One region of the Ensifer sp. R-19 genome, then DNA from elsewhere that is predicted to be linked to it. Evidence: riboswitches for the same ligand, from Rfam matches in the RefSeq annotation. Region 1 holds a riboswitch; each other region holds the start of a gene.

Region 1 (10,043 bases):
AGATGCGCCCGCCGTTTCGCTCGATCTCATCCGCAGGCACGTGACGATCGCCACCGCGTCGCTGATCGATGTCGGCGGCGGCGCCTCGCGGCTGGTGGATGCGCTGCTCGACGAGGGCATGAAATCAGTTACGGTGCTCGATCTGTCGCCGGCGGCGCTCGATGCCGCCAGGGCAAGGCTCGGGCTGCGGGCCGACGCGGTCCACTGGGTTGCGGCCGATGTGACCGCGTGGCGGCCGGATCGGACCTACGACATCTGGCACGACCGCGCCGCCTTTCATTTCCTGACCAATCCGGACGACCGGGCGGCCTATATCGAACGCCTGACGGCGGCCGTCGTTCCGGGCGGACACGCCGTTATCGCCACCTTCGCGCCCGATGGTCCGGAGCGCTGCAGCGGTCTGCCCGTGGCGCGTTACGACCCGGCGGCGCTGGCCGAAGTGATCGGACCGTCCTTCCGGCTTGTCGAGCATATCATGCACCAGCACACGACGCCGTGGAACTCGACGCAGGCCTTCCAGTTCAGCGTGCTGGAGCGGGTGACGCACTAGGGCCGCAACCGGTTTGGCGCCTGCGTCGCTTCTGCCGTGGCTAGCGCACCTGCGAGAAGGTGAAGGCTCTGTCGCCGTGGTACCAGATGAACTCGTTTTCTCGGGCGCTCAGTCCTCCGGGGTTCCGCGAGACCATCCCACAAAGGTTCGTCGTTTTCAGCCACAGGAAACAAACCTCGTCCTTCTCGAACCGGACCTCGACGTTGCTCATCCTGCCGGCGCCGAGCGAAGCCCAGTCTCCCGTCAAGGTGGCGATGCCCTCGGGCGAAACGACAGCTTCATGTTCCTCGCCCGAATCCAGCATGCGTCCACGCAACCGGTGCCCGAAGAACAACGAACGGAGCTCATCGGCTGGCAGCCTGTCGCGAATGCTGACGTCGGTGTTCATCAGGGTCTCAGGCACGCCCGCCAGGCGCAGTCCCTGATAGAGCTTCTCGCTGGCATGCGGCTGCGCCAGGTCCAGCGGCGGGCGCTCTGAAATGCAGACGGGCGTTCCGCCACGGCTGATGCGAAGCGCGTCGTAGCGGGCGACTGCCGCCTCAGCCTCCGCGCGGTGACCGAGATGTCCGGCGGCAGAGGCAAGGAGAAGGAAAGGACCGTCATCCTGGGGGTTGAGTGCGATACTGCTTTTCGCCGCTGCCGCTGCCGCTTCGAAATCCTCCAGGCTGAACTGCGTCAGGCCGAGGACGTACAGGAAGAAGGACGGGGAGTGCGGATCGAGGCGGATCGCCGTGCGGATATAGGGCAGAGCCTCCGCCGGCCGGCCGGCGGATGTCAGGACGAAGGCCGTCAATGCGTAGCTCCAGGAGTCGCCGGGTTCCAGCGCGATCGCTTCCTTGAGGTCTGCGAGCGCGTCGGCATGCCGCCAGTCCACTTCGGCAAGGAGGGCCGCTGCCTGATAGGCGAGTGCCGTCTTATGTTTCTGCGCCATCCGCAGAAACTGCCGCGCCTTGGCTCGCGCCTCGAAGCGCGTGATGCCCAGCTGATAGTGCCAGCGCCACAGGTAAATGCGCGCATAGGCCATGGCTGCGGCGGCATAGGCACGTCCATAGGCGGGATCGAGCGCAATCGCCTGGTCGAAGTAGGGCAGGGCCTTCGCGAAGTCTTCGGGCGTGGTGCGCCGGTGATGCTCCCAGCCGCGCAGGAACGCATCGAAGGCCGCTGGCACGGCCGTTTCCTTGCGCCCGAAGGCCATCTGCTGGTCAGGGTCCAGCCGCAACGCAAGCGCTTCGGCAATGCCGCGCATCACTTCGTCCTGCAGCGCAAAGGCATCGGTGAGCGATCCGTCGAACTTTCCGGCCCAGACGTGCCCGCCATCAAGGGAATCTATGAGCTGCGCATTGATGCGAAGCTGCTCTCCGGCACGCTGGACGCTGCCTTCAAGCACATATCGGACACCGAGCTCTTCCGACACCTGCCTGGCTGTCACCGATCTCCCCTTGTAGGTGAAGGTCGAGTTGCGCGCGATGACGAACAGGCCGGAGATCTGGGCCAGTTCGGTGACAAGGCCGTCGGTCATGCCATTGGCGAAGAATTCCTGCTTGGGGTCATCGCTGACATTGGCAAAGGGAAGCACGGCGATCGAGGGCTTGTCTGCCTGGCTGAAGTCCACGGCCTGAGCCGGACGGATGTCGGCAGGCGGCTGCCACGGGCGCCACCAGGCGGCACCGACGGCGGCTGCGAATGCAAGGGCAGATGCCGCGGCCAGCGCGGCCCAGCGTCTCCCGCGGTGCGCTTTGGCCTTCGGCTTGCGGGCGTGGGCTTCGTCCAGCCAGAGACGGTAGGTCCGAACCGGTTTTTCGACGTGTTTCAGACGCTGCTCGCCGAGAAAGACGAAACCGACATCGAGGTGCTTCTCGACCTGGTCGTAGGCGGTGCCCGAGATGACGATGCCGCCCGGTTCGGCCAGGCCCTGCAGGCGCTCGGCGATGATGACGCCATCGCCGTGGATGTCGTCGCCCTCGACGATCACGTCGCCAAGATTGATGCCGATGCGGAATTGCAGCCGCCCCGCGTCCACACCGCGACTATCAGATTTGGCGCGCTGCACCTCGACCGCACATCGGACTGCCTCGACGACGCTGTGGAACTCGACCAGCAGGCCGTCGCCCATGGTCTTGATCAGCCGGCCGCGATGCGTCTCGATGCTTTGTTCGAATAGTTCGTGCAGGTCGGCCTGAAAGCGGGCGCAGGTACCCTCCTCGTCGGCCTGGGTAAGCAGCCCATAGCCGCAAACGTCGGCAATCATCACGGCGGCGAGCCTGCGTTCCATGTGCCTACCGGATAAACGAAGCCCCTCGGGTCGGTTGCAGGATGTTTCAGCGACCTTTGCACGTCCATAGGACGCGCGGCGCTGCAGTTTAACGCAACATCTGTAATTGCTAAAATATGTTCGTTCGCGATCTGCCATTCGCCTCATGTCCGGTGCGGCTTCGCGCTCGACAAATCGTCGCGCGACGCAAGTCGGCCGGGGAGGTGTCGCAAGCGTCGATTGACTTTGCGGCGCCCGCTTCCTAATCATCGGATGTTGGATGGTTCCCCCTTGTCGTGGCGATTGGGGGGAATAATTGGGAATGTGACGGATGGACCCAAACCGGGCATCCTTATCGCAGCCGACCCCGCGACTGTAGAACGGTCAGGGTTCGCCATCGGGCTCAAATTCAGAGCTGCCAGCCGGTTGCATGGGGCAATCGAGGCAGTGCGGAATCGAGCCGGAAAAGCCACTGGCGTGGCATCGTGATCAGCCGGGTTGGACGCCTCTTCTTCTACGAATCGTCCGCCTTTCATGATGTCGCCCACAGCACCCATGCGTCGGAGACGACGCGCAAAGGTTCGCTGTGGCACTGGAAAGCGCCGGGAAGGTGAGGCGGGCCGCTCGGGTCCTCACATCGGAACCTCGTCCATTCGGGGCGAGGCGATGTGGGGCCCGTGACGCCGTGAGCCAGGAGACCTGCCACCCGACATGGGCATTCCGCCCGAGGAGACGTGTCGTCTCCAACGCCATCACGGAGGTTGTTTTGGCTCTCAGATACTTTCCCGAACGCGCCGCCGGCGCGTCGCACGGCTGTTGCCATCTGCCGCTGACCTTGGCGCGGTCACGATGAGCAATCCCAGCGCCGGACCGGTCCTGGTCCTCGGCGGCGCCCGTTCCGGCAAGTCCAGCTTTTCCGAGAAGCTCGTCGGAACGTCCGGCCTTACCAAACATTATGTCGCCACCGGCCGCGCCTGGGACGACGAAATGCGTGCGCGCATCGATCATCACAGGACGCGCCGTGGCGAAGGCTGGACGACGCATGAGGAGCCGGTCGATCTCGTCGGCATTCTGCGGCGCATCGACGACCCCACCCATGTCGTTTTGATCGACTGCCTGACGCTGTGGGTCACCAATCTCATGCTCGAAGAGCGCGACATCGAGGCGGAGTTCGCCTCGCTTGTTGCCTACCTGCCGCAGGCGCAGGCGCGCCTCGTGTTCGTTTCCAACGAAGTCGGCCTCGGCATTGTGCCCGAGAACCGCATGGCCCGCGAGTTTCGCGACCATGCCGGCCGGCTTCACCAGATCGTTGCGGAGAAATCCGCTGAAGTTTACTTTGTCGCGGCCGGTTTGCCGCTGAAAATGAAGGGTTGAATAATGACCACTGCGAGAACCAGCCACGGCAAGATCCCGGCGACCGTCATCACCGGCTTCCTCGGCGCCGGCAAGACGACGATGATCCGCAATCTGCTGCAGAACGCCGACGGCAAACGCATCGCGCTGATCATCAACGAGTTCGGCGATCTCGGCGTCGACGGCGACGTCTTGAAGGGCTGCGGTGCGGAGGCCTGCAGCGAGGACGACATCATCGAACTTACCAATGGCTGCATCTGCTGCACCGTGGCCGATGATTTCATCCCGACCATGACCAAGCTGCTCGAGCGCGAAAACCGCCCGGACCATATCATCATCGAGACCTCGGGCCTGGCTTTGCCGCAGCCGCTGATCGCCGCCTTCAACTGGCCGGATATCCGCAGTGAAGTCACCGTCGATGGCGTCGTCACCGTGGTCGACAGCGCTGCCGTTGCCGCCGGCCGCTTTGCCGACGACCATGACAAGGTCGATGCGCTGCGCGTCGAGGACGACAATCTCGACCATGAAAGCCCGATCGAGGAACTGTTCGAGGATCAGCTGACCGCTGCCGACCTGATCGTGCTCAACAAGACCGATCTGATCGACGCGTCCGGCCTCAAGGCGGTACGCGACGAGGTTTCCTCGCGCACCAGCCGCAAGCCGACCATGATCGAGGCGAAGAACGGCGAGGTGGCCGCCGCCATCCTGCTCGGCCTCGGCGTCGGCACCGAAAGCGATATCGCCAACCGCAAGTCGCACCACGAGATGGAGCATGAAGCGGGCGAGGAGCACGACCATGACGAGTTCGACAGCTTCGTCGTCGAGCTCGGCGCCATCGCCGATCCGGCCGCCTTCATCGATCGCCTCAAGGGCGTCATCGCCGAGCACGACGTGCTGCGCCTCAAGGGTTTTGCCGATGTGCCCGGCAAGCCGATGCGCCTGCTGATCCAGGCCGTCGGTGCCCGCATCGACCAGTATTACGACCGGGCCTGGGCGGCCGGCGAAAAGCGCGGCACGCGCCTCGTCGTCATCGGCCTGCACGACATGGACGAGGCGGCGGTGCGCGCTGCGATTGCTGCGCTCGTCTGATCGTTCATTGAATGAAATGATCTAACGCATTGAAATAACGCAATTCCGGACGGAAGCCGCTTCACGCGTTTCCGTTCGGAATTGCCCGAACGGACAAGATCATGCATCTGCTTCTCGCCCAGAAAGGAACGATCGCCGACGGCAACGAGGCGATCGACCTTGGGCAAACGCCGGCCGACATCCTGTTCCTGTCTGCCGCCGACACCGAGCTCTCCTCGATCGCCGCCGCCCACGGCCGGCGTGACGGTGGCCTGAGCCTGCGCATTGCGAGCCTCATGAACCTGATGCACCCGATGTCGGTCGATACCTATGTCGAGCGCACGGCACGTCATGCGAAGCTGATCGTCGTCCGGCCGCTCGGTGGCGCCAGCTATTTCCGCTATCTGCTCGAAGCCTTGCATGCGGCGGCCGTCGCTCACCGTTTCCAGATCGCGGTGCTGCCGGGCGACGACAAGCCGGACCCGGGCCTTGAACCGTTTTCTACGGTTGAGGCCGATGACCGCCAGCGGCTCTGGGCCTATTTCAACGAGGGCGGCGCCGACAATGCCGGCCTGTTCCTCGACTATGCCGAGGCGCTGGTTTCAGGCGCCGAGAAACCGCAGCCGGCCAAGCCTTTGCTGAAAGCCGGCATCTGGTGGCCGGGGCGGGGCGTGATCGGGGTTTCGGATTGGTTGAGTGTTGTGGGGGCTGGAGCCCCCGCATGCGCAAATCCCACCATCGCCATCTGCTTCTACCGCGCCCTCGTCCAGAGCGGCGAGACGCGGCCGGTCGAAGCGCTGATCGATGCGCTGAAGGTGCAAGGGGTTCGGGCACTGCCGGTCTTCGTCTCCAGCCTCAAGGATGCGGTCTCCGTCGGCACGCTGCAATCGATCTTTTCCGAAGCCCCACCCGACGTGGTGATGAATGCCACCGGCTTTGCCGTTTCTTCGCCCGGCGCCGATCGTCAGCCGACGGTGCTGGAATCAACCGGCGCGCCGGTGCTGCAGGTGATCTTCTCCGGCTCATCACGGCAGCAATGGGAGACATCGCCGCAGGGGCTGATGGCGCGCGATCTGGCGATGAACGTGGCGCTACCGGAGGTCGATGGCCGCATCCTTGCGCGCGCCGTCTCGTTCAAGGCGGCGTCGATCTACGATGCGAAAGTCGAGGCTAACATTGTCGGGCATGAGCCGCTCGAAGATCGGGTGCGTTTTGCCGCCAGCCTTGCCGTCAACTGGGCGAAGTTGCGTCGCACCGAACCCGCCGACCGGCGGATCGCCATCGTCATGGCCAATTATCCGAACCGCGACGGGCGCCTCGGCAATGGCGTCGGTCTCGACACACCGGCCGGCACCGTCGAAGTGCTGCGTGCCATGACGGCAGAAGGCTATGCGGTGGGCGACGTCCCGGAGGATGGCGACGCGCTGATGCGTTACCTGATGGCCGGGCCGACCAATGCGGCAGGCCGTGATCGTGAAATTAGAGAAACAATTTCGCTCAGCGATTACAACGCCTTCTTTGATTCGCTTCCGAAACAGATTCAGGATGAAGTTGGCGGCCGTTGGGGCGCGCCCGAGGCCGATCCGTTCTTCCAAGACGGCGGCTTCGCGCTGCCGCTCGCCCGCTTCGGCGATGTCATCGTCGGCATCCAGCCGGCGCGCGGCTACAACATCGATCCGAAGGAAAGCTACCACTCGCCGGACCTGGTGCCGCCGCATGGCTATCTCGCCTTCTATGCCTTCCTGCGCCATCAGTTCGGCGCGCAGGCCATCGTGCATATGGGCAAGCACGGCAATCTCGAATGGCTGCCGGGCAAGGCCTTGGCGCTGTCCGAGACCTGTTATCCCGAGGCGATCTTCGGGCCGCTGCCGCATATCTATCCCTTCATCGTCAACGATCCGGGTGAAGGCACGCAGGCCAAGCGCCGCACCAGCGCCGTCATCATCGACCATCTGACGCCGCCCTTGACGCGCGCTGAATCCTACGGGCCGCTCAAGGACCTGGAAGCGCTGGTCGATGAATATTACGACGCCGCCGGCGGCGATCCGCGACGGCTCCGGCTCTTGAGCCGCCAGATCCTCGATCTCGTGCGCGACATCGGCCTCGACAGCGATGCCGGTATCGACAAGGGCGACAGCGACGACAAGGCGCTGGAAAAGCTCGATGCCTATCTCTGCGACCTCAAGGAAATGCAGATCCGCGACGGCCTGCATATCTTCGGCGTGGCGCCGGACGGGCGCTTGCTGACGGACTTGACCGTGGCTCTGGCGCGCGTCCCACGCGGGCTTGGCGAAGGCGGCGACCAAAGCCTGCAGCGGGCGATCGCGGCGGATGCGGGACTCGCCTTCGATCCGCTCGATTGCGTGATGTCGGACGTGTGGACAGGCCCGAAACCGGCTATCCTCGCCGACATCTCCGACGCCCCCTGGCGCACTGCCGGCGACACGGTCGAACGCATCGAGCTGCTGGCGGCAAGCCTCGTCTCGGGTGAGCAGCCTTGCCCGGCGGACTGGACGAACACGCAAGCCGTACTCGACGAGATCGAAACCCGCCTCAAGCCCTCGATCACGGGCTCTGGTGCTGCGGAAATGGCCGGCTTTCTCACCGGCCTCGATGGCCGCTTCGTCGCCCCCGGTCCCTCTGGAGCGCCGACACGAGGCCGGCCGGACGTGCTGCCGACCGGCCGCAACTTCTATTCCGTCGACAGCCGCTCGGTGCCGACGCCGGCCGCCTACGAGCTCGGCAAGAAGTCCGCCGAACTGCTGATCCGCCGCTATCTGCAGGATCACGGCGAATGGCCGTCGTCCTTTGGGCTCACGGCCTGGGGCACGGCAAACATGCGCACCGGCGGCGACGATATCGCCCAGGCCTTGGCGCTGATCGGCGCCAAGCCCGTCTGGGACGTGGTCTCGCGGCGGGTGACGGGCTACGAGATCGTGCCGCTCGCGGTGCTCGGCCGGCCGCGCGTCGACGTGACGCTGCGCATCTCCGGCTTCTTCCGCGATGCCTTCCCGGACCAGATCGCGCTGTTCGACAAGGCGATCCGCGCCGTCGGCGCACTCGAGGAAGACGATGCCGACAACATGATCGCCGCGCGCATGCGCGCCGAGACCCGGCGGCTGGAGGCGGAAGGCGTTGACGCCACCGAGGCCGCGCGCCGCGCCTCCTATCGCATCTTCGGCGCCAAGCCCGGAGCGTACGGCGCCGGCTTGCAGGCGCTGATCGATGAGAAAGGCTGGGACAGCAGAGCCGATCTCGCCGAGGCCTATCTCACCTGGGGCGCCTATGCCTATGGCGCCGGCGAGGAGGGCAAGGCCGAGCGCGATCTCTTCGAGGAGCGCCTGCGCTCGATCGAGGCGGTGGTGCAGAACCAGGACAACCGCGAGCATGACCTGCTCGACAGCGACGACTATTACCAGTTCGAAGGCGGCATGAGCGCTGCCGCCGAGCATCTCGGTGGCACCAGGCCGGCGATCTACCACAACGACCATTCCCGGCCGGAAAAGCCGGTCATCCGCTCGCTGGAAGAAGAGATCGGCCGCGTCGTGCGGGCGCGCGTCGTCAATCCCAAGTGGATCGATGGCGTCATGCGCCACGGCTATAAGGGCGCCTTCGAGATCGCCGCCACCGTCGACTACATGTTCGCCTTTGCCGCGACCACGGGTGCGGTGCGCGACCATCACTTCGAGGCCGCCTATCAGGCCTTCGTCGTCGACGAGCGGGTGGCGGAGTTTCTGCGCGACAAGAACCCCGCCGCCTTTGCCGAGCTTGCCGAGCGGCTGCTGGAAGCGATCGACCGCAATCTCTGGACCCCGCGCTCGAACTCGGCGCGGTTTGAACTTGGTGGCATCAGCGGCGCCGCCACCCGGCTTCGCGCCGGCAACGAATAGAGCAGCTCCGGGCACGGTTTTCCGTCCGGAATTGCCTGGAAGCAAAGACTTGGGTTCCGTTTCGCGTTCAGTGAAATACGGAAAAGGAACAGATGCGGGATCAGAGCTGCGGTTCTGCATCCATCCCGCCAACCGGAAATCGAGGGAGTTATCATGAGCGACGAGACGACAAACAGCGGAGAACCTGTTGCCGAGAAGGACGATGCCCGCCACGCCATGAAGATGGCGAAGAAGAAGGCCGCCCGCGAAAAGATCATGGCGACGAAGACCGACGAGAAGGGCCTGATCATCGTCAATACCGGCAAGGGCAAGGGCAAGTCGACCGCCGGTTTCGGCATGATCTTCCGCCATATCGCCCACGGCATGCCCTGCGCCGTCGTGCAGTTCATCAAGGGCGCCATGGCGACGGGCGAGCGCGAACTGATCGAAAAGCATTTCGGCGACGTCTGCCAGTTCTACACGCTCGGCGAGGGCTTCACCTGGGAAACGCAGGACCGCGCCCGCGATGTGGCGATGGCGGAAAAGGCCTGGGAAAAGGCGAAGGAACTGATCCGCGACGAACGCAACTCGATGGTGCTGCTCGACGAGATCAACATCGCGCTGCGCTATGATTATATCGACGTCGCAGAAGTCGTTCGCTTCCTGAAGGAAGAGAAGCCGCATATGACCCACGTGGTCCTGACCGGCCGCAACGCCAAGGAAGACCTGATCGAGATTGCCGATCTCGTCACCGAGATGGAGCTGATCAAGCATCCGTTCCGCTCTGGCATCAAGGCGCAGCAGGGCGTCGAGTTCTGATGAGCCAGAGCTGGCAGTTCTGGGCGCTGCTTTCGGCAGCCTTCGCTGCCCTGACGGCCGTGTTCGCCAAGGTCGGGGTTGCGCAGATCAACTCCGACTTCGCAACGCTGATCCGCACCGTCGTCATCCTCTG
Region 2 (10,043 bases), 160 kb from region 1:
TGCGAGCCTTTGTTCCAGGCCGCGCAGGAAATCGGCATTTCCACCGAGGGCGTTGCCTTGCCGCTGCCATCGCCCGCAGGTCGGACGGCGCTGCTGGCAATCAACGTCAACATGCCGGCCGACGAATGGACGGCCTATCGGCGCCAACATCTGCGCGATTTCCAGCTCGCCGCGAATCTTTTCCATGCGGCCATGCTGGAACATGGCGCAATGGCCGGCGGCCTTTCGGCGCGTGACATGCGCCTCACCGGTCGCGAAACCGAGGTTTTGACCTGGGCCGCCGCCGGCAAGAGCTATTGGGAAATCGCCACTATCCTCGGCATTTCCGAACGCACTGTGCGCTTCTTCATGACCAATGCGAGGCGCAAGCTGAATGTCGTCTCCAACACGCAAGCGGTCGCCCAGGCCGTCCGCCATGCGCTGATCCCCACCGTTTGACGCAGCTCGCGCCAATGCCCTCCCAAAACCCCTCGAAATCTAGTGGGAAATATCGCTGATTTAAACTGTCACTACCGACAGTTACGCGACCGCCGCCAGCCTGACAGCATCCGCCCATCCCAAGACAAGGATGGAGAAAAAGATGATCAGGATCCTGAACGGAAAGACCCGAGCACAGCACCCGCGGGCCGTCGACGACATGTTCCGGCTGCGCAAGCGGGTCTTCCACGATTTCCTGAAATGGGACGTTCAGACGGACGGCGAATGGGAAATCGACAACTACGACACGGCGAACCCGCTCTACGTGCTATCCTACGCTCCCGACGGCCGGCTGCGTGGCTCGCTGAGGCTGCTGCCGACGCTCGGTCCCAACATGCTGGACGATACCTTCCCGATCCTGCTCGGCGACAATCCGGAAATCCGCAGCGCTTCGGTGTGGGAATCGAGCCGCTTCTGCATCGAGCCCGAGATTTCGCAGGACCGTGCCTCCAATCAGGTGACGATCGCCGCCGCCGAGTTGATGTGCGGCGTCGGCGAACTCGGTCTCGCCTCCGGCATCAGCCACATCGTCACGGTCACCGACGTGTTCCTGGAACGCATGTTCCGGCGCATGGGATGCCCGGGCGAACGCATCGCCGAACCCCATCGCATCGGCTCGGTCTTCGCCGTTGCCGTCGCCTGGGAAGTGACTGACGACCTACTTCAGCGCATGAAGGCCATTGCCGCCATCGAAGGCACCGTTCTCGAACGCCCGATGTCGCTCGAAACCGCCCGCGCCGCTTGAATGCCATCGCCGGCCGGAGCCGTTAACGCAAACCGCCGCTTGTCGTTGCACGATCACCGACAAGTTCTATGATGGAGGTGAAACAGGAATTGCCGCTGGCAGCCGCCCATATCAGAAGGCCGGCATCATGCGGCATCAGGAAGAGACTTCGCCCGTGTTCCCGCGCTTGAAACACGTCGCTGTGGTGCTTGTGCCGCTGGCCCTGGTCGGTGCCGATCCTTCGCTGGCATCGACCGTGTGCGACCGGCTGAATACCCGGCTTGCGCAACTGCCCGACATGGTCGCCACCACTGCGGATGCCCGGGACTATGCCAGCGCCATCTCACGACAGAATATCGAGCTGCGCCGGGCGAAGAACGACCGCCGCCGCGCGGGCTGCGGTGGCGGCAGCGTCGTCACCTTCGATGGCGGCGACCCCGACAGCTGCGGGGAGCTCGACAGCCTCATCGCCGAGATGGAAGACAATCTGCGCATGCTGAAGTCGGAGCGCGAGCAGATCGTCGCCGGCGGCAGCGAAGACAGCCGCCGCCGCATCCTTGCCGCGCTTGAAATCAACGGCTGCTACAGCGACAGCGAGGAGTTCGCCAGCGTCGAGCCCGAAGAGCCCGAAACGCACCGCAACATCATTGCCGACCTGCCACCTGAGGACGCCTACGGGCCGATGCTCGGGCATGGCGAAGATGGTTATGCGCCGCAGGATGGCTATTATCGCGGAACGCTCAGGACCATGTGCGTGCGCACCTGCGACGGCGCTTTCTTCCCGATCTCCTCGGATGCGACGCCGGCCGACTTCCCGCGGGACGAACAGGCCTGCCGGGCGCGCTGCCCTGGCGCCGAAACGGAACTCTACTTCCACGATATCAACACGGAAGAGAGCGAACAGATGGTCTCGGCCGTGACCGGGCTACCCTATACCGAAATGCCCAATGCGTTTGCCTATCGCACCCGCGGCATCAGCAAGCCTGGCATGTGCGGCTGCCAGATACCGCAGACTGCCGCAACCTCGCCGAAGACGACCGGCACCAAGATCGGCGACGATCAGTCATCCATCGTCGTGATCGAAACCAAGAAACCGGCGGACACCACGACCGCCAAGGCGCCGGCCGAGGAGCGGCCCTACGACCCGTCCAAGAGCAAGGTGCGCGTCGTCGGCCCGACCTTCCTGCCGCAGGAAGAAACCTCGATCGACCTGAAGCACCCGAAGGGACCGGCCTATCAACCGGTCCAGAACTGATCCTGGCGCCGCCTTAAAGCGCGTCGCGATCTTTTAGATTCGCTCATTGCACTTTAAGTTTTTGATACTTCGCACGTCGTTATCGCAAAACCGCTGCGCACTTTTGCGAGACGGGTTTTAGGAACTCTCGCCGCAGTTCCCCCAGCCTTCCTCAAACACCAGCTCTTCCAGCGGCAGGCGTTGCCGCCATCCCTTCACCGCCAGTTCGGGCTGCTGGTAAAGGCGATCGACATAACCGAGGCAGAGCCAGGCGACGATCTCGATATGATCGGGAATGCCGAGGATCGCCTTGATCTCGGCCTCGTGAAAGATGCTGACCCAGCCGACGCCAACTCCTTCGGCGCGGGCCGCAAGCCACAGGTTTTGCACGGCGCAAACCGTCGAATAGACATCCATCTGCGGATTGTGCGTGCGGCCGAGAACGACGGCGCCGCCGCGCGTGCGGTCACAGGTGACGCAAATGCTGAGCGGTGCTTTGCGAATGCCTTCGAGTTTTAGCGAGCGGTATTTGGTCTGCTGCTCTGCCTCGAACATCAGCGCCGCCTCATCATTGGCGCGGCGAAACGCCTGCCAGACGCGCTCGCGCGTTTCTGCCCCCCGCACCAGTACGAAATTCCAGGGCTGCATGAAGCCAACCGACGGCGCACTGTGCGCCGCGGCAAGCAGGCGTTTCACCAGATCGTCGGGAAGAGGCTCTGCCAAGAATTCGTCGCGCACGTCGCGGCGTGTTTCGATAGCGCGGTAGACAGCCTCCCGCTCATCCAGCGAGAAGGCACCGGCAGCCGCAAGGCCGCCCTTCGGTTCAGTCAGCATCGTTCGATCCCCAACAATGCGAAAACCTCCCGCCGTCCGCGCGGGGTTCGGTCTATCTCGCCAGGCCGGTCTTCTGACTTCGGTTCAACCGGTCGCCTCACCTTCCCAGATCGATTTAAGATCCAGTGGCAAAACCTTGAATCAATTCAAGGCACTTGTAGAGGCGACCGTCCCCGTCACAGCGTTGGGCACGTTCCGGAATGACACCGGATTCCCGATTCTCCCGCTTGCGCGGGCACCTGACGGCGTCATAAGGGCACAGCCACTAGCGAAAGACAAGCGCCCGTCAGAGCGGGATGAGGAAAAGTGCACGCAGTTTTCCGCCCGCATTCCGCTCTAACTTCTAAGGACCGATCACGTTTATGATTTTGGATCGATCCGACCCAAAATCATCGTGATCTAGAGCGGCGCCACCGGATGGGGCGAACCGTCATAGCCGCCCCAGACCGATTGGTCGAAGCAGATCACCGATCCGGTCATCAGCCCGGATTCCGCCGAAGACAGGTAGGCGCAGGCTCGCGCCACCTCGGCCGGATCGACGAGCCTGCCGAAGGGTTGGCTGGCGGCCGCCTTTTCGAGCCAATCCGCGGCAGCGCCGTGAAATTCGCGCTGGATGCGGTCCTCGCCTTCGGAAGCCATCCAGCCGATATTCAGGCCGTTGACGCGGATGCGGTTGCGCAGAAGCGCATAGGCAGTGTTCTTGGTCAGCGTCTCCAGAGCGCCTTTCGACGAGCAATAGGCCGCAATGAAGGGCTGCCCGGCCATTGCCGACATCGAGCCGATATTGACGATGGTGCCTTCCGTTCGCTCGCGCCGCATCACCTTCACCGTCTCCTGCATCAGGAAGAACGGCGCCCGCACATTGATGGCGAACATCCGGTCGAAGAGTTCCGGTGTCGTGTCCAGGATCGTGCCGCGATCGGTGATGGCGGCGGCATTGACCAGCGCATCGACCCGACCGAATTCCGCATCGCAGGCGGCAACGACCTTGCGCGCGCCGTCCACCTTTTCAAGATCGGCCTCGACATAGACCACTTTCGCGGCGCTGGCCTTGCCGATTTCTTCGGCCTTCGCCCGCCCCTTGGCGGCATTGCGCCCACAAATGACGATGCCCGCCGCACCGCGTTCGGCGAATAGGCGGGCGATCGTTGCGCCCAGCCCTTGCGTGCCGCCGGTGACGATGGCGACCTTGCCTTGCATCTGTCCGTTCATCGAGTTCCTCCCTCGCAAATGATGATGTGAAACAGCTACGGCTCCCGAGCGAAATGCGCCGGGAGCCTGTCAATTGTGAGACTGACCCGTCAACTCAGCTTGCGCTTCGCCTGCGCGTCGAGTGAGGCCCGAAAATCCTGCTCGCTTGCTCCCGCGGCAAGCGCCTCGCGCATCAACTGCGCCTGGGTCTTTGGCGCCAGCCCGCCAAGCGGCGGATCGCGGTCGAGATTGGTTGGGAAGGAATAGCCCTCGGCGCAGGACGCGATGGCATTGGCCGCTTCTGCATTGGTCAGTTTGCCCCCGCCAAGCAAAACCTTCAACGCCGGATAGAGCGTCGCGCTCATCGTCAGTCGATCGACCGTTTCCATTGTCCGGCCAAAGGCCGAGGACACCTGCAGCAGGTTCGCCACGCGGCGGATGTCGGTGGAGCGGTTGTTGCCGGCCGCGTGGAAGAGCGCCGGATTGAAGAAGACGACATCGCCCTTTTCGAGCGGGAGCTGGACATGGTGCTCGTCGAAATAGGCTCGGAACTCGGGCCGATTGAGCGCCAGATAACCCGGCACATAGGTCTGGCTATAGGGCAGGAACAGGGTCGGCCCGCTTTCAAGCGGCATGGCGCAGTGGGCGACCGCGCCCTGCAGCGTCAGCACCGGCGAGAGCTTGTGGACATGCGCTGGATAGCGCTCGATCACCGCGGCGGTCTGGAAGCCGAGATGGTAGTCCCGGTGCGCCGATTGTGCCGCGCCGCCCGGATTGACGCGGTTCACCTGCGCCGTCATCTGGTAATTCGGCCCAAGCCAGGCTTCGCTGACAAGCGCAATGATGGCATTGCCGTAGTAGGCGGCAAAATTCGCCGGCGCCTTCAGGCAGTGCTTTTCCAGCGAGTTCCAGATGCGATCATTGGCGCCAGGCTTGGCGAAGTGGTCGCCGCCGCCGCTGTTGCTGCGATGCTGCTCCTCGATGATCTCGTCGAAGACGGTGCTCGCGACATCCACCGCGGCGGTATCGGCAAAGGCGCGCTTGAACACCGCCACACCCGGGCCGGTCGCCAGCGCCTCACAGATTTCGGCAAGCACCGCCCGCCGCGTTTCTGCATCGCCGCAGGCGGCAATCAGCTCGTCGCTATTGTAGATCAACACGTTCTGGTCGCAGCTCGAAGCATAGGGATAGTCGGCCAGGCTGGTCCGGCGCTCGACCTCCGCCCGGAACGCCTCGATATCGCAGGCCGCTTCGGTGAGCCAGATGCGCTCGATCCGCTGCCTCGCCCTGTTGTCGGTCTTCATCGCGTTTCCTCCTCCGGAACATCTTGATGGGCACGACTATAGGCGGCGGCAAAACATGATATAGAGCAGGAATCCATCAAAAATCCATCAGGAGAGCAGCGGCGGTGGCCCATCCCTATCTGGTCAAGGACATCGCCTTTCAGGCCGGTCTCAGCACCGCGACGGTCGATCGCGTGCTCAACGAGCGCCCGGGTGTCCGCCGCCAGACCATCGCCAGGGTTCGCGCGGCCATCGAGGAGCTGGAGAAGCAGCAGGCGGGGCTCGATATACAGGGCCGCAAGTTCGCGATCGACATCGTCATGGAGGCGCCGGAGCGCTTTACCGATGCGGTACGACGGGCCTTTGAAAGCGAAGCCATGACACTGGCGCCGACGATCTTTCGCTGCCGTTTTCACTTCGCCGAGACCATGCGCCCGCAGGACATCGTGCAACTGCTCGACCGCATACGCCTGCGCGGAACCGACGGGCTCGTATTGAAGGCACCGGATGTGCCCGAGATCGTCGGCGCCGTCGCACGCTTCGAGACAGGCGGTATTCCCGTCGTGACGCTGGTGACCGACCTTCCCAACTCCCAGCGCACCGCCTATGCGGGCGCCGACAACCGGGCGGCCGGAGAAACGGCTGCCTATCTGATTGGCGAACGCTTTGCAGGTGCCGCGGCCACGGTCCTCGTGACGCTATCCAGTGGCCGCTTCCGCGGTGAGGAAGAGCGCGAAATCGGCTTTCGCCGGGTGCTGCGTCAGCACTATCCGACAATCCGGATCGTCGAGATCAGCGAGGGGCATGGTCGCGATAGCGAAACCGGCGCGCTGGCGGACGCAGCACTCGCCGCCAACCCTGATATCAACGCCGCCTATTCGATCGGTGGCGGCAACCGCTCTGTGCTCGCGGCCTTCGATCGCCTCAACCGCAACTGCGCGCTCTACATCGCCCATGATCTCGACGAGGACAATCTGGCGCTGTTGCGCGCGCGGCGCGTTCATTTCGTCCTGCATCATGATCTGAAGACCGACGCACGCACGGCCTTCCGCACCATCATGCTTTACGGCCGCGTGCCGTCCGCCGCAGTCGGCCCTCAGCTTTCTGCCGTGGTGGTCATCACGCCCTATAACGTACCGGAGTAGAAAAATCGCCCAGGCCGCTTGGTCCGGCGGTTGGCTGCTCGCCGGTGGTTTCACCCGGCAGCACCGTATCGTCAGCGGTCTCGACGCGGTTGCGGCCACGTCGCTTGGCAAGATAGAGCGCCTCATCTGCCGCCAGCAGCAAGGCACGCGCGGTCAAACCATGGCGCGGCGCGAAGGCGATGCCGGCGCTGCCGCCGACGACCAGCAGCTGGCCGTTGAACCCAACCGGTGTCTGCGCATCGGCGACAAGACCGGCCGCAAGCCCACGGGCTTCGGCCTCGCTGCAATCGCCGAGGATGATTGCGAACTCGTCGCCGCCGAGCCGTGCCACAGTACCGTTGGGTCCGGCGCGGTTCCGGAAACGCTCGGCCATGGCGACCAGAACAGCGTCGCCTGCCGCATGACCATAGCGGTCGTTGACCGCCTTGAACGCGTCGAGGTCGGCATAGACGAGCGTGAACGGGTGCGTCTTTGCCTTCAACAGCGCCGCTGCCAGCATGTCGTCGAAACCGCTGCGATTGAGCAGCCCCGTCAGCCGATCGTGCTTGGCGAGATGCCGGTTGAGCGCCTCGCTCTGCTGCAAGGCGGCAAAGAGCGTCGAGAAGCGGAAGGCAACGAACGCCATCAGCAGCGCTGCGACGATTGCCATCACGATGACGCTCGGTAGCAACTCGGCGCGCACGAACCCGCCAGGAGATTGCGGCATCCAAGCCGCCACCAGACAGGAGGCGTCGGAACAGCGGCCGACCGATGTGTAAACGCTGCCCTCCGGCCGCTCGGTCAATGGCACGAAAGCAAGCCCCCGGACGCCCAAACGCGCCGCGATCTCTCGCGTCATCTTGGCCGTCACCGGTCGCACCGAAACCATGAGCACCGGTGCCCGGCGCCCCGCTGGAACGACCAGCGTTTCCGGGATGACCGCCTGCACCACCGCGACGCTCATGCGCCCGTCGATCTCACGCAAGTCCATGGCGTGGATCCCGGGTACGGACGGCATCAGCGATTGCGGGTCGGGCGTCACGACATCCAGCACGTAGGAGCCGTGGTTGTTTCTGAGCACATTATCGTAACGGCGTTTGGCCTCGTCGAGCAGGTCATCGACCTCTTCGAGCGGGACACGGGCCGTCTCGCTCGGCACCGCAACACCGTCCTTCAACACAGTCGACGTGCTGTGATCCACGTCCGTCATGATCAGCCAGGAGAAGCCGTAGTCTTCCCACAGCCAGCCCGACAGCTCGTCCGCAACGAATGCGTCGCTGACGTGCCCCTTGGCCAGTTCTTCGTAGGTCTTGTCCCAGAAGGAAAGCTGCGCCTGAAACTGAACGACGGCATCCATCTGGTGGCGCAGTTCGGTTGCCACCAGCCGGCGCTCCGCCGAAAGGCCGAAGCGACCCGCCTCGGCGACGGACCGATCCAGAACGAAAATGAGGCTCGCGATGATCAGAACCGCGACCAGCGTGCAGGCGGCATGGATCGCCCAAACCGTTCTGCTCCGCTTCGCCAGCCGCAAAGTCTTGTCCATGATGCGATCGCCCCCTCGTCCGGCCGGCTGTCGCGCGCATTCTCGCGCCTCTCCAAGCGCGATACGCAGCCACGGCGGCCAACTTGGGCAGCACCGTAGCGATCAAAATCAAAGTTTGGCTTAAATAAGCTGGTGTTGAAATACTTAACGATTTCAACCGGCTGAATCCGCCAGCAATCAGCAGTCGCAGGCGGATTACAGGGAGCGCAAACCAATGTCAGCGCTCCCCATTTGGACGGAGCGTTCTATTTCGGAACGGCTGCCGGGCGCAGCAATGCGATGACCTCCTCATTGCCCTTGTCACGCGCCAGATCTCGTATCGAGGGGCCCGCGACACCGTCACCTATGCCGGCGTTTGCGCCTCGATCGAGAAGCAGCCGCACAGCGGCCGGCTGCCCGTTGACCACGGCGAACGCCAGTGGCGTCATCCAATCCTGTTGCGGTTCCGGACGGCCGCGCCCCCGGAACCTTCCGAACGGCGTTTCGAGCAACTCTGGCTCCCGATCGAGGATTTCGGCAACCCATTCGACCATGCCGAAGGCCGCGGCCGCGAAGATATCCAGCGGCTGCTCCTTCAGGAAGCGCACCATCTCGGCCTTGCCGTTGTACTCGGCCCAGCCGATCGGCGGCGCATGGTGGTAGGGATCACGGGCCGTTGAATTGGCACCGTGATCGAGCAACAGCTTCGCCATATCAACATTGCCGTGCAGTGCCGCCACGTGCAGCGGCGTGCGCGATGTCATGCGGTTGACGTCGAAGCCGAGCGACAACATGAGCGTGGCTTCGGCGCGCCTGTCGTCACCCGCCGCCTCGTGCAGAAGCGCCGGATGCGCGGTCTGCGCGCGTGTGATCAGCGTCGGATCCGCATTAACGAGCGCCCTCGCCGCATCGGCCTTCATTTCTGAGATAGCCCGGGCCAGCCGGTCAACATCGTCCAGCGGTGCCTCCGTTGCCCCGCGCGAAACGAGAAACGCAGCCAGCGCCGCATCACCGCCGAGCTCTGCCCATTGATAGGGCGTCCGGCCCTTGATGGGACGATTGACGTCGGCACCATGCTCGACCAGCAGGCGCACGCGCTCGCCCATGCGTTTTTCGAGCGCCCAGGCGAGCTGGTAGTCGAAAACGCGTTCGCCGTTTTCAACGAAACCGCCATCGTTGCGAACCAGCCAATTGTTCCGATCGTTGGCGCCAAGGCCATAGTCGAGCAAAAGCTTGAGGCACGTGTTGTCCGGCTCGAACATCCGGTTGTAGAGCGCCTGGCTGTCATTCGCCCTGGCACCGGCATCGAGCAGCAGCCGCGCGAAAGCGACGCAATCCGGATGTTGCGGCTACCGCTCGGGGCCGGCCTCGCCTTCGCCGAAGACGCCCGTCAGCGCCGTGAAGCGGTACTGACCGTCGTCAAGCCAATGCGCATCGGGACTGGCACCCCGTTCGATCAGGCGTCGGCCGGCGGGCAGAGAGGAATGGCCGGGAACCCGGGCATAGGCAGCGTAGAGCAACGGCTCCCAGTCATACGGCCCGCCGCGTTTGCCTACGAGTTTCGGATCGCGATCGAGCCAGCGGTCAATTGCCTCTACGTCGCCGAGCGCGGCTGCAACGTGGATGCTGTCGCCGGCGATTTCGGGATGTTCTT
Region 3 (10,043 bases), on a different replicon from region 1:
AAGGTCGCCTGCTGGAACTCTGTGATGGACGAGGACCGTTACATGATCAAGCGCTGGAACGAGTTCATCGCGGCGTAATCGCCGGCGCGGAAGCGCCCCCTCACCCTAACCTTCTCCCCGCAGGCGGGGAGAGGGGACGTGCCACATCGGCCGGCCGAGCGTGCACATAGGCGATCAAGAATGAGCGGGACGGCGACGCATCTCCCTTCTCCCGCAAGCGACGAGAAGGTGCCGGCAGGCGGATGAGGGGCGGACCCCGATCGCAGAAATCCAGAGAGGAACGACGATGGCGACACTTGCGACGTCCCAGCCAGGGGAAATCAGGACAGAGAAGGCATCACGTCGCCGGGGCGCTCCGCGCGCGCTGGCCTCCCATCTCCAGGCAACCCCTCTCCTTTTGATCCTCGGATTCTTCTTCGTGCTGCCGATCCTGACCATCATCGTCGTCAGCTTCTGGGACTATGACTTCGCCGGTCTCTATCCGGACTTCCTGACGATGAACTACGCCGATACGCTCGGCTCGTGGGTCACCTGGAAGACCTATCTCAACACGCTGAAATTCACCGTCCTCGTCTGGGCGCTGACGCTCTTAATCGGCTTCTGGGTCGCCTATTTCCTCGCCTTCCATGTCCGCACAACAACCATGCAGATGGTGCTGTTCCTCGTCTGCACCGTGCCGTTCCTGACCTCGAACATCATCCGCATGATTTCCTGGATCCCGGTGCTCGGCCGCAACGGCCTTGTCAATTCGACCCTGATCGAGCTTGGCCTGATCCCACAGCCGATCGAGTGGCTGCTCTACTCCGACTTTGCCGTGGTGCTTGCCATGGTGCATCTCAACACGCTGTTCATGGTCACGCCGATCTTCAATACGCTGATGCGGATCGATCGCTCGCTGATCGAGGCGGCGCGCGACTGCGGCGCTTCCGGCGGCCAGATCCTCTGGAACGTCATCCTGCCGCTCGCCAAGCCGGGCATCGCGATCGGCTCGATCTTCGTCGTCACGCTCGTCATGGCAGATTTCTCAACGGTGCAGGTCATGTCCGGCGGCCAGAGCGCCTCCGTCGCGCTGATGATGAAAAACCAGATGTCTCTGCTGCAATATCCGGCAGCGGCCGCCAATGCCGTGGTGCTTCTGATCGTCGTGCTCTTTATGGTCGCCGCGATCCTGCGCGTCGTCGACATCCGCAAGGAGCTTTGACATGAACCACGAGAGACGCGGCAAGGAATTCTACCTGCTCGCAATCTTCTTCACGCTGTTCGTGCTGTTTCTCTACGGCCCGCTGTCGGCCGTGCTGATCCTGTCCTTCCAGGGACCGGACGGCGGCCTGACCTTTCCGCTGAACGGCCTATCGCTGCACTGGTTCTACAACCTTTTCGAACGGCAGGCGGTCGGGGACTTCGGCGCCTCATTCCGGCGCTCCTTTACGCTCGGCCTGATGGTAATGACGGTCAACGTCGTGGTCGCCCTGCTTGCAGGCCTTGCCTTCCGCCGACGCTTCCGCGGCGCAACCGCGCTCTTCTATCTCACCGTCGCAAGTCTCGTCGTGCCGTCGATCATCATCTCGCTCGGCATCGGCGTCGTCTTCCAGCAGTTCGGCCTGAAGCCCGCCTGGTACTCCTCCGGCTTCGGCGCGCATCTCACCTGGACACTGCCTTTCGGCGTGCTCATCATGTTTGCGGTCTTCAACCGGTTCTCACCGGCCTACGAAGAAGCGGCGCGCGATCTCGGGGCGACGTCCTGGCAGACCTTCCAGCACGTTCTCCTGCCGATGATCGCGCCAAGCCTGATCGGCGTCGGCCTCTTCGGCTTCACGCTCTCCTACGACGAATTCGCCCGCACGCTGATGACTTCGGGCAGCTACAACACTCTGCCACTCGAGATCTACGGCATGACTACGAATGTGACGACGCCGGTGCTCTATGCGCTCGGCACGGTCACCACCCTCTTCTCCTTCACCATCATCCTCGTCGCGCTCGCAGTCATTCTGACCTTGCGACGCCGCCAGGCAAAGCTGAGCTAGGCTAGATGCGCATCCTGATCATCAATCCCAACACCACCGCGTCGATGACGGCCAAGGCAGCCGCGGCCGCTCGGACTGTCGCCAACCCTGCCACGGAAATTCTCGCGCGCACCTCCAGATCGGGACCGGCCTCGATCGAGGGGCATTATGACGGCGCCGTCGCCCTGCCGGGCCTGCTCGCCGAAATCCGCGACGGCGAGGCCGCAGGCGCCGATGCCGCGGTCATCGCCTGCTTCGACGACACCGGCCTCGAGGCGGCCCGTGCGCTCGCCCGCATACCGGTGGTGGGGCTCTGCGAATCCGCCGTCGCGACCGCTGCCATGCTGGCGCAACGTTTCACCGTGGTCACCACGCTCGAACGGTCACGGGTGCTGATCGAGAATCTCGTCCGGCATTACGGCATGGGCGACCGGGCAAGGGTCCGCGCCGCCAACATCCCGGTGCTCGAACTGGAGGACAAGGCATCAGACGCGCTCGCCAAACTCCGGCGCGAGATCGAGCTGGCGCTCAATCAGGATGGCGCAGAAGCGATCGTGCTCGGCTGCGCCGGCATGGCCGATCTCGCCCGGGCGCTCCAAGCGGACTATGACGTCCCTGTCATCGACGGCGTTTCGGCCGCGGTCAAGCAGGCGGAAGCACTCGTGTCACAGGGACTTATGACCAGCAAGCGCGGGGCCTATGCGTCGCCGCTCAGCAAGCCCTATTCAGGTTTCATGAGCGCGCTCGCTCCAACCCCGGCTTGAGGTGATGCCGACCTGGAATCGCCCACGACTGTCGCCAGCAGCGCATTCGATGCGTCGGCCTCGGCAATAATCCAATCGCGAAAAGCCTGGATCTTTTTCTGCCGCCTGCTGCTCTGCGGATAGACCAGCCAATAGGCGCGACCATCTCTTACCACATGGTCGAAGGGCCGGATGAGCCTGCCGCTCTTCAGTTCGTCCATCAGGAAGGTTGAAACGGCAATCGCGATGCCATGGTCGTTCAAAGTCGTCGTGACGTCCATCGCCTGGACGTCGAAGATCAGTTCGGTACCGTTGCTCGCCGGTGGCTCCACCCCGGTTTCGATCATCCATCGCCGCCACCAGCTGGCGTTGCCGAAGCGCCGTACACGCAGGACGTCCGAGGGATGCCTGAGCTGGTGCTTCTCCATGAAAGACGGCGTGCAGACCGGCATGTAATCGATAGGGAAAAGCGGGAACACGTCGTTGCCGGGCCAGTCGCCGTTGCCGCTGCGCACCACGAGATCGATGGCGTCACGCTTGAAGTCGATCAGCTCGGTCGACATGTGCACCCGGATGCTGATGTTCGGATGGGCCGTCTGGAACGAGGCGAGCCGCTGGCCGAGCCAGCTCGACACGACGGTCGGCAGCACGGAAATGTGCAGGTGGTGTTCGGTCTTGTCGGCAATCTCCGAGAAGGCCGCCCCGAGAAGGTCGATCGCTTCCGTCACCTTCGGCGCCAGCTGCCGCCCGGCCGCCGTCAGCCGAACCTCGCGCGGAAGACGAACGAAGAGCGGCGTGCCGATGCGCTCCTCCAACAGCCGGATCTGGTAGCTGACCGCCGCCTGCGTCATGCCGAGCTCGTCGGCGGCGCGGGTGAAGCTCAGATGTCTGGCGGCCGCTTCGAAGGCGCGCACGGCACTCATGGGAGGAATCTTGCTCATGGCCCTGAGATAAGCATTCTTTATGCCAGCATGCGAGAAATCGCTTTGCGCGAAGCAGCAAAAATCCTCACTTTTTTCGTGAACACAACAGCAAAAACAAAGAGGATAGCAATGCTTAGCGCAGTGCGATCAACGATCCTTCATGCCCTGAACTGGGCCGGCAACGCACTCAACCCAATCATCGCCATCGATACGTTCAGCGAATTCCAGCTGAAGGATATCGGGCTGACGCGAGATCAGGAGACCATCCGGGCGCGCGTCGGCGATGGTGCCGATCCTTGGCATTGGCCGAAGGACGACGATCCGCGCAGGTCACCGCCCTCGCCGGAGCGGGATTGCGGCGACGCGCCGCAAATGGCAAGGGCTTCGCCTCGAGCCCAGCCCGGAGAAAACAAAGACATAAGCATGTCGCTCTGCGATTGACGGAGCGCAGAGGCAAGACACAGCGCAGTTATCGTGATCTGCCACCTTCCCAGCCCGCGGACCGAATTCGGGAGAGATCCGGCGTGGCGTTTCTAAAAGCGGCGTGCCGAAGCCCCTTCGCAAGTGATCGCAACGGAGCGAGCGCGGGGCTCAAAGCCGAGAAGTTCTTCACCCACAGGTTTCGCCGCCTCCCGCCGTTTACTCCTTGTTATCCACACGGCGATCTCACCCCGGCTTCGGGCACCTCGAACCTATTGACGCAGATTTGCGATGAACTACTATATCTAGTGTTCGAGGTTCTCTCGATTCGCAGGGATTGAGAGCTAAGACGGGAATACGGTGCGTCGGCGAGTTTTCGCTAGGCTATGCCGTAGCTGCCCCCGCAACTGTAGACGGCGAGCGACTGTCCGGAATTGGACCACTGAGGCATGAGGCCTCGGGAAGGTCGGGATGGAAGCTGAGACCCGTGAGCCAGGAGACCTGCCTCGAGCAACAAACGTCCACGGGCGGGTGTCCGGAGGGGTTGAGTCTACTGCATGTTTCCTTAAATCGTCGCCGATTTAAGGATAAAAACATGCAGCAAATCGAAGTGCTACAGCGATCTTTGCGCGTCTGATAGGACGCACGGCGCTGTCGTGCGGCAGGATGAGCCTGCCTGATCGTCTCGACATCTCCCCGGCAGCCTGTCGAAAGCTTCGGGGTGAAGTCATGTCCGCGTCATTGAAATTCTATCGCTCGCCAATCAAGAGGCGCGGTTTCCCGCGCAGCTGACGAAGAGGCATGCCCGGGCGTCCAGATCCGAGCGAGCCACAGCCATGACAGCCCTGCATTTCGCCGGATCGCGGCTGCGTGTCCGTGCGCCTTCTCATGCTCTCATCCAGCCGACCAAACGAGGAAGAAATGAACGTTACCGTCTACAGCAAGCCCGCCTGCGTCCAATGCACCGCGACCTACCGAGCGCTCGATCGCCAGGGCGTCAACTACGAGGTCATTGATATCTCCATCGACCAAGACGCGCTCGAAACGGTCAAGGGCCTCGGCTACATGCAGCTTCCCGTCGTCGTCGCCGGCCCCGAACACTGGGCGGGTTTTCGCCCCGACAAGATCAGCGCGCTTTCCTAGAGGAGACGGGCGGTGGGCCTGATCGTCTATTTTTCCAGCCGCTCGGAAAACACCCATCGCTTCGTCGAAAAGCTCGGCCTTCGCGCAGCGCGCATACCGCTCAAAGAAAGTAAGGCTTCACTTACGGTTTCCGAGCCTTTCGTGTTGGTCGTGCCCACCTATTGCGGCGATGACGGCCGGGGTGCGGTGCCGAAACAGGTCATCCGCTTCCTCAACGATGCGGGCAACCGCTCTCACATCCGCGGCGTCATTGCTGCGGGCAACAGCAATTTCGGCGCGACCTACGGGATCGCCGGCGACGTCATCGCGGCCAAGTGCCAGGTGCCCTACCTCTACCGGTTCGAGCTTCTCGGAACAGAGGAGGACGTCGCCAATGTCAGAAACGGGATGGAACGATTTTGGACGTCTCAACACTCGAACGCCCCCTGAAGGCGACGGAAGCGGCGCTGGACTATCATGCGCTGAACGCAATGCTGAACCTCTATGATGAAGAGGGACGGATCCAGCTCGACAAAGACCGGCTGGCGGCGAAACAATACTTCCTCCAGCACGTCAACCAGAACACGGTCTTCTTCCATAACCTCAGGGAGAAGCTCGATTATCTGGTGACCGAGGGCTACTACGAGCAGCAGGTTCTCGACCAGTATTCCTTCAACTTCGTCCGCGATCTCTACGACCACGCCTATGGGAAGAAGTTCCGCTTCCCGACCTTCCTCGGCGCGTTCAAATACTACACGTCCTATACGCTGAAGACCTTTGACGGAAAGCGCTACCTGGAGCGCTACGAGGATCGCGTCTGCATGGTGGCCATGACACTGGCGCGCGGCAACGAGGGACTTGCCCGCGATCTCGTCGATGAGATCATTTCCGGGCGTTTCCAGCCGGCGACGCCGACCTTCCTCAATGCCGGTAAAAAGCAACGCGGCGAGCTCGTCTCCTGCTTCCTGCTGCGGGTCGAGGACAACATGGAGAGCATCGGCCGCGCGATCAATTCCGCATTGCAGCTCTCCAAGCGCGGCGGTGGCGTGGCGCTGTCGCTCACCAACATCAGAGAGATGGGCGCGCCGATCAAGCAGATCGAGAACCAGTCCTCCGGCATCATCCCTGTCATGAAACTGCTTGAAGACAGCTTCTCCTATGCCAACCAGCTTGGCGCCCGCCAAGGGGCAGGTGCTGTTTATCTGCATGCCCACCACCCGGACATCATGCGCTTCCTCGATACCAAGCGGGAAAATGCCGACGAAAAGATCCGCATCAAGACGCTGTCGCTCGGCGTCGTCATCCCGGACATCACCTTCGAGCTCGCCCGCAACAACGAGGACATGTATCTGTTCTCGCCCTATGACGTGGAGCGCGTCTACGGCGTGCCGCTGACCGAAATTTCGGTGACGGAGAAGTACCGCGAGATGGTCGAGGATGCTCGTATCCGCAAGCGGAAGATCAAGGCGCGCGATTTCTTCCAGATCATTGCCGAAATCCAGTTCGAGAGCGGATACCCCTACATCATGTTCGAGGACACGGTGAACCGGGCGAACCCGATCGCCGGGCGCATCACCATGAGCAACCTCTGCTCGGAAATCCTGCAGGTGAGCGAGGCGAGCGAATTCAACGACGACCTCTCCTACGCAAAGATGGGCAAGGATATCTCTTGTAATCTCGGCTCGCTGAACATTGCCGCGGCGATGGACAGTCCGGATTTCGGCCAGACGATCGAGACCTCGATCCGCGCGCTCACCGCCGTCTCCGAAATGAGCCACATCTCTTCCGTGCCTTCGATCGAGAAGGGCAATGACGACAGCCACGCGATCGGCCTTGGCCAGATGAATCTGCACGGCTACCTCGCCCGCGAGCGCGTCTTCTACGGCTCCGAGGAAGGCATCGATTTCACCAACATCTATTTCTACACGGTGACCTATCACGCCATCCGCGCATCCAACCGGCTGGCGGTCGAGAAGGGCGTGACCTTCAAGGGCTTCGAGAACTCGAAATACGCGTCAGGCGAATATTTCGACAAATACACCGAAGCCGAATGGCTGCCGGCGACGGAGAAGGTGAAGGGCCTGTTCGAAGCGGCCGGCATCCGCATCCCGACGCAGGACGATTGGCTGGAACTGAAACAGGCGGTCACGCAAGGCGGCCTCTACAACCAGAACCTCCAGGCGGTGCCGCCGACGGGCTCGATCTCCTACATCAACCACTCGACCTCCTCGATCCACCCGATCGTCTCGAAGATCGAGATCCGCAAGGAAGGCAAGATTGGCCGCGTCTACTATCCGGCCGCCTTCATGACCAACGACAACCTCGAATATTACCAGGACGCCTACGAGATCGGGCCGGAGAAGATCATCGACACCTATGCGGCTGCGACCCAGCATGTCGACCAGGGCCTGTCGCTGACCCTGTTCTTCCGCGACACGGCGACGACGCGCGACATAAACCGCGCGCAGATCCACGCCTGGAAGAAGGGCATCAAGACGATCTACTACATCCGCCTTCGCCAGATGGCGCTTGAGGGCACGCAGGTCCAGGGCTGCGTTTCCTGCGCGTTGTAGCGCCGCGTTCCCATTAAGTGCCCCTCACCCTAACCCTCTCCCCGCCTGCGGGGAGAGGGTACCTGCCACACTGACGGCCCAGATTATGCGAGATGGCGCGGCATACACCTTCTCCCCGCAAGCGGGGAGAAGGTGCCGGCAGGCGGATGAGGGGCGTCCACGCCCGAGAGGACAACGAAATGAACATGCACACCAAGCCAGCAAACCGCATCCGCGCCATCAACTGGAACCGCATCGAGGACGACAAGGATCTGGAGGTCTGGAACCGGCTTACCGGCAATTTTTGGCTGCCGGAGAAGGTGCCGCTCTCCAACGACATCCCCTCCTGGGCGACCCTGAAGCCGGAGGAGCAGAAGCTCACCATCCGCGTCTTCACCGGCCTCACGCTGCTCGACACGATCCAGAACGGCGTCGGCGCCGTCAAGCTGATGGAGGATGCCATCACTCCGCACGAGGAGGCGGTGCTTTCCAACATCTCCTTCATGGAAGCGGTGCACGCGCGCTCCTATTCCTCGATCTTCTCGACGCTGTGCCCGACGCCCGATGTCGACGACGCCTATCGCTGGTCGGAGGAAAACGAGTTTCTGCAGAAGAAGTCGGCGCTGATCATGGAGCAGTATGCCTCCGCCGATCCGCTCAAGAAGAAGGTCGCCAGCGTCTTCCTCGAAAGTTTCCTGTTCTATTCCGGTTTCTATCTGCCGATGTACTGGTCGAGCCGCGCCAAGCTCACGAACACCGCCGATATGATCCGGCTGATCATCCGTGACGAGGCGGTGCACGGCTACTATATCGGCTACAAGTTCCAGCGCGGCCTGGAGAGGCTGACCGAGGAACGCCGGCAGGAAATCAAGGACTTCGCCTTCGACCTGCTGCTCGAACTCTACGACAACGAGGCGAAATATACGGAAGCCCTTTATGACGGCGTCGGGCTTACCGAGGACGTGAAGAAGTTCCTGCACTACAACGCCAACAAGGCCCTGATGAACCTCGGTTACGAGGCGCTGTTCCCGGCAGAAGCCTGCAAGGTCAACCCCGCCATTCTCTCCGCGCTCTCACCCAACGCCGACGAGAACCACGACTTCTTCTCCGGCTCGGGCTCGTCCTATGTCATAGGCAAGGCGGTCGCGACCGAAGACGAGGACTGGGATTTCTGAGGAACCCCAGGCACCTGCGGGAACATGAAGAACCGCCCGAGGACATGATGTCTTTGGGCGGCTCCGCGCATCAAAGGGGTGTGGTTATTCCGCCGCGACCACACGGCTGCGGCCGATCGTTGCCTGCGTCAGCAGGAAGGCGGCAAGCGCGCAAGCCGCGATGGCACCGGTCATCGGCAGAGCGGTTCCATCGAAGAAGACGCTCGCGATGATCATCGCGACGGCGGCGGTGACGAAATGCAGCGTGCCCATCAGCGCCGATGCGGTGCCGGCGATTTCGCCGTGATCCTCAAGCGCCAGCACCGCCGAGGTCGGGATCACCAGCCCGAGCACGCCGTAGCCGACGAACAGGAAGGCGGCCATGACGGGCAACTGGTTGAAGCCGAGGCTCATGACGATGAACATCGTGACCATCGTCAGCGCAAAGGCGGCGACGGCGAGGTGCATCACCCGCACCAGGCCGAAACGCTCGCCAAGCCAGCCGGTAGCCTGCGACACCGCGAAGAACGAAACGGCATTCATCGAAAAGGCGATGCTGTATTGCGTTGGCGTCAGCCCGTAATGGTCGATCAGCACGAAGGGCGAGTTGGCGAGATAAACCAGGAAGCCCGAGATCCCGAGCCCGCCGATGAAGGTGAGCGTCAGGAAGTTGCGGTCAGAAAGCAGCAGGCGGTATGCGGCAAGCGCGCTCGCCACGCTGCTGCCGGCACGGTCCTTTTTGGGTCGGGTTTCCTGCAATTGGGTCGACAAGAGGATCAGGCCGATGAAGGCGGCGATCATCACGGCATAGAAGACGCCGCGCCAGCCGTAGAACTGGATCACCGCGCTGCCGGCCAGTGGCGCCAGGATCGGCGAAATGCTGAAGACGAGCATCAGCAGCGACATCAGCCGCGCCGCCTGAACGCCGGTGTGCATGTCGCGGACGACGGCGCGCGGGATAACCATGCCGGCGGCGCCGCCTATACCCTGCAGAAAGCGAAAGGCGATCAGGGTTTCGATGTCGGTTGCGAGCGCGCAGCCGACGCTGGCAACGGTGAAGAGGCCGATGCCGAGATAGAGCGGCGCCTTGCGCCCCCAGATATCGGAAAGCGGCCCGTAGATGAGC

What was found. A riboswitch is a leader RNA that binds a small molecule or an ion and turns the genes downstream of it on or off. The one in region 1 is predicted to bind cobalamin.
Region 2: another riboswitch for cobalamin. It lies ahead of bluB (5,6-dimethylbenzimidazole synthase); the one in region 1 lies ahead of cobU (bifunctional adenosylcobinamide kinase/adenosylcobinamide-phosphate guanylyltransferase).
Region 3: another riboswitch for cobalamin. It lies ahead of nrdH (glutaredoxin-like protein NrdH); the one in region 1 lies ahead of cobU (bifunctional adenosylcobinamide kinase/adenosylcobinamide-phosphate guanylyltransferase).

Annotation. Positions count from the first base shown of each region.
Region 1 is NZ_CP184569.1:1,853,841-1,863,883, reverse strand. Features, by position in the region: gene ACN9MO_RS09035 (class I SAM-dependent methyltransferase) at 1-550, shown strand, start outside; gene ACN9MO_RS09030 (adenylate/guanylate cyclase domain-containing protein) at 591-2,822, opposite strand; cobalamin riboswitch at 3,066-3,214, shown strand; gene cobU (bifunctional adenosylcobinamide kinase/adenosylcobinamide-phosphate guanylyltransferase) at 3,651-4,175, shown strand; gene cobW (cobalamin biosynthesis protein CobW) at 4,179-5,243, shown strand; gene cobN (cobaltochelatase subunit CobN) at 5,345-9,112, shown strand; gene cobO (cob(I)yrinic acid a,c-diamide adenosyltransferase) at 9,266-9,910, shown strand; gene ACN9MO_RS09005 (EamA family transporter) at 9,910-10,043, shown strand, end outside.
Region 2 is NZ_CP184569.1:1,692,069-1,702,111, forward strand. Features, by position in the region: gene ACN9MO_RS08230 (helix-turn-helix transcriptional regulator) at 1-438, shown strand, start outside; gene ACN9MO_RS08235 (acyl-homoserine-lactone synthase) at 581-1,222, shown strand; gene ACN9MO_RS08240 (DUF2865 domain-containing protein) at 1,350-2,456, shown strand; gene bluB (5,6-dimethylbenzimidazole synthase) at 2,574-3,269, opposite strand; cobalamin riboswitch at 3,316-3,527, opposite strand; gene ACN9MO_RS08250 (SDR family oxidoreductase) at 3,669-4,481, opposite strand; gene ACN9MO_RS08255 (phytanoyl-CoA dioxygenase family protein) at 4,571-5,764, opposite strand; gene ACN9MO_RS08260 (LacI family DNA-binding transcriptional regulator) at 5,869-6,888, shown strand; gene ACN9MO_RS08265 (sensor domain-containing diguanylate cyclase) at 6,863-8,410, opposite strand; gene ACN9MO_RS08270 (ankyrin repeat domain-containing protein) at 8,656-9,651, opposite strand; gene ACN9MO_RS08275 (hypothetical protein) at 9,739-10,043, opposite strand, start outside.
Region 3 is NZ_CP184570.1:2,057,495-2,067,537, reverse strand. Features, by position in the region: gene ACN9MO_RS28805 (ABC transporter substrate-binding protein) at 1-78, shown strand, start outside; gene ACN9MO_RS28800 (ABC transporter permease) at 287-1,201, shown strand; gene ACN9MO_RS28795 (ABC transporter permease) at 1,203-2,024, shown strand; gene ACN9MO_RS28790 (aspartate/glutamate racemase family protein) at 2,030-2,767, shown strand; gene ACN9MO_RS28785 (LysR substrate-binding domain-containing protein) at 2,725-3,669, opposite strand; gene ACN9MO_RS28780 (hypothetical protein) at 3,631-4,110, shown strand; cobalamin riboswitch at 4,388-4,612, shown strand; gene nrdH (glutaredoxin-like protein NrdH) at 5,011-5,232, shown strand; gene nrdI (class Ib ribonucleoside-diphosphate reductase assembly flavoprotein NrdI) at 5,245-5,661, shown strand; gene nrdE (class 1b ribonucleoside-diphosphate reductase subunit alpha) at 5,631-7,784, shown strand; gene nrdF (class 1b ribonucleoside-diphosphate reductase subunit beta) at 7,964-8,938, shown strand; gene ACN9MO_RS28755 (multidrug effflux MFS transporter) at 9,023-10,043, opposite strand, start outside.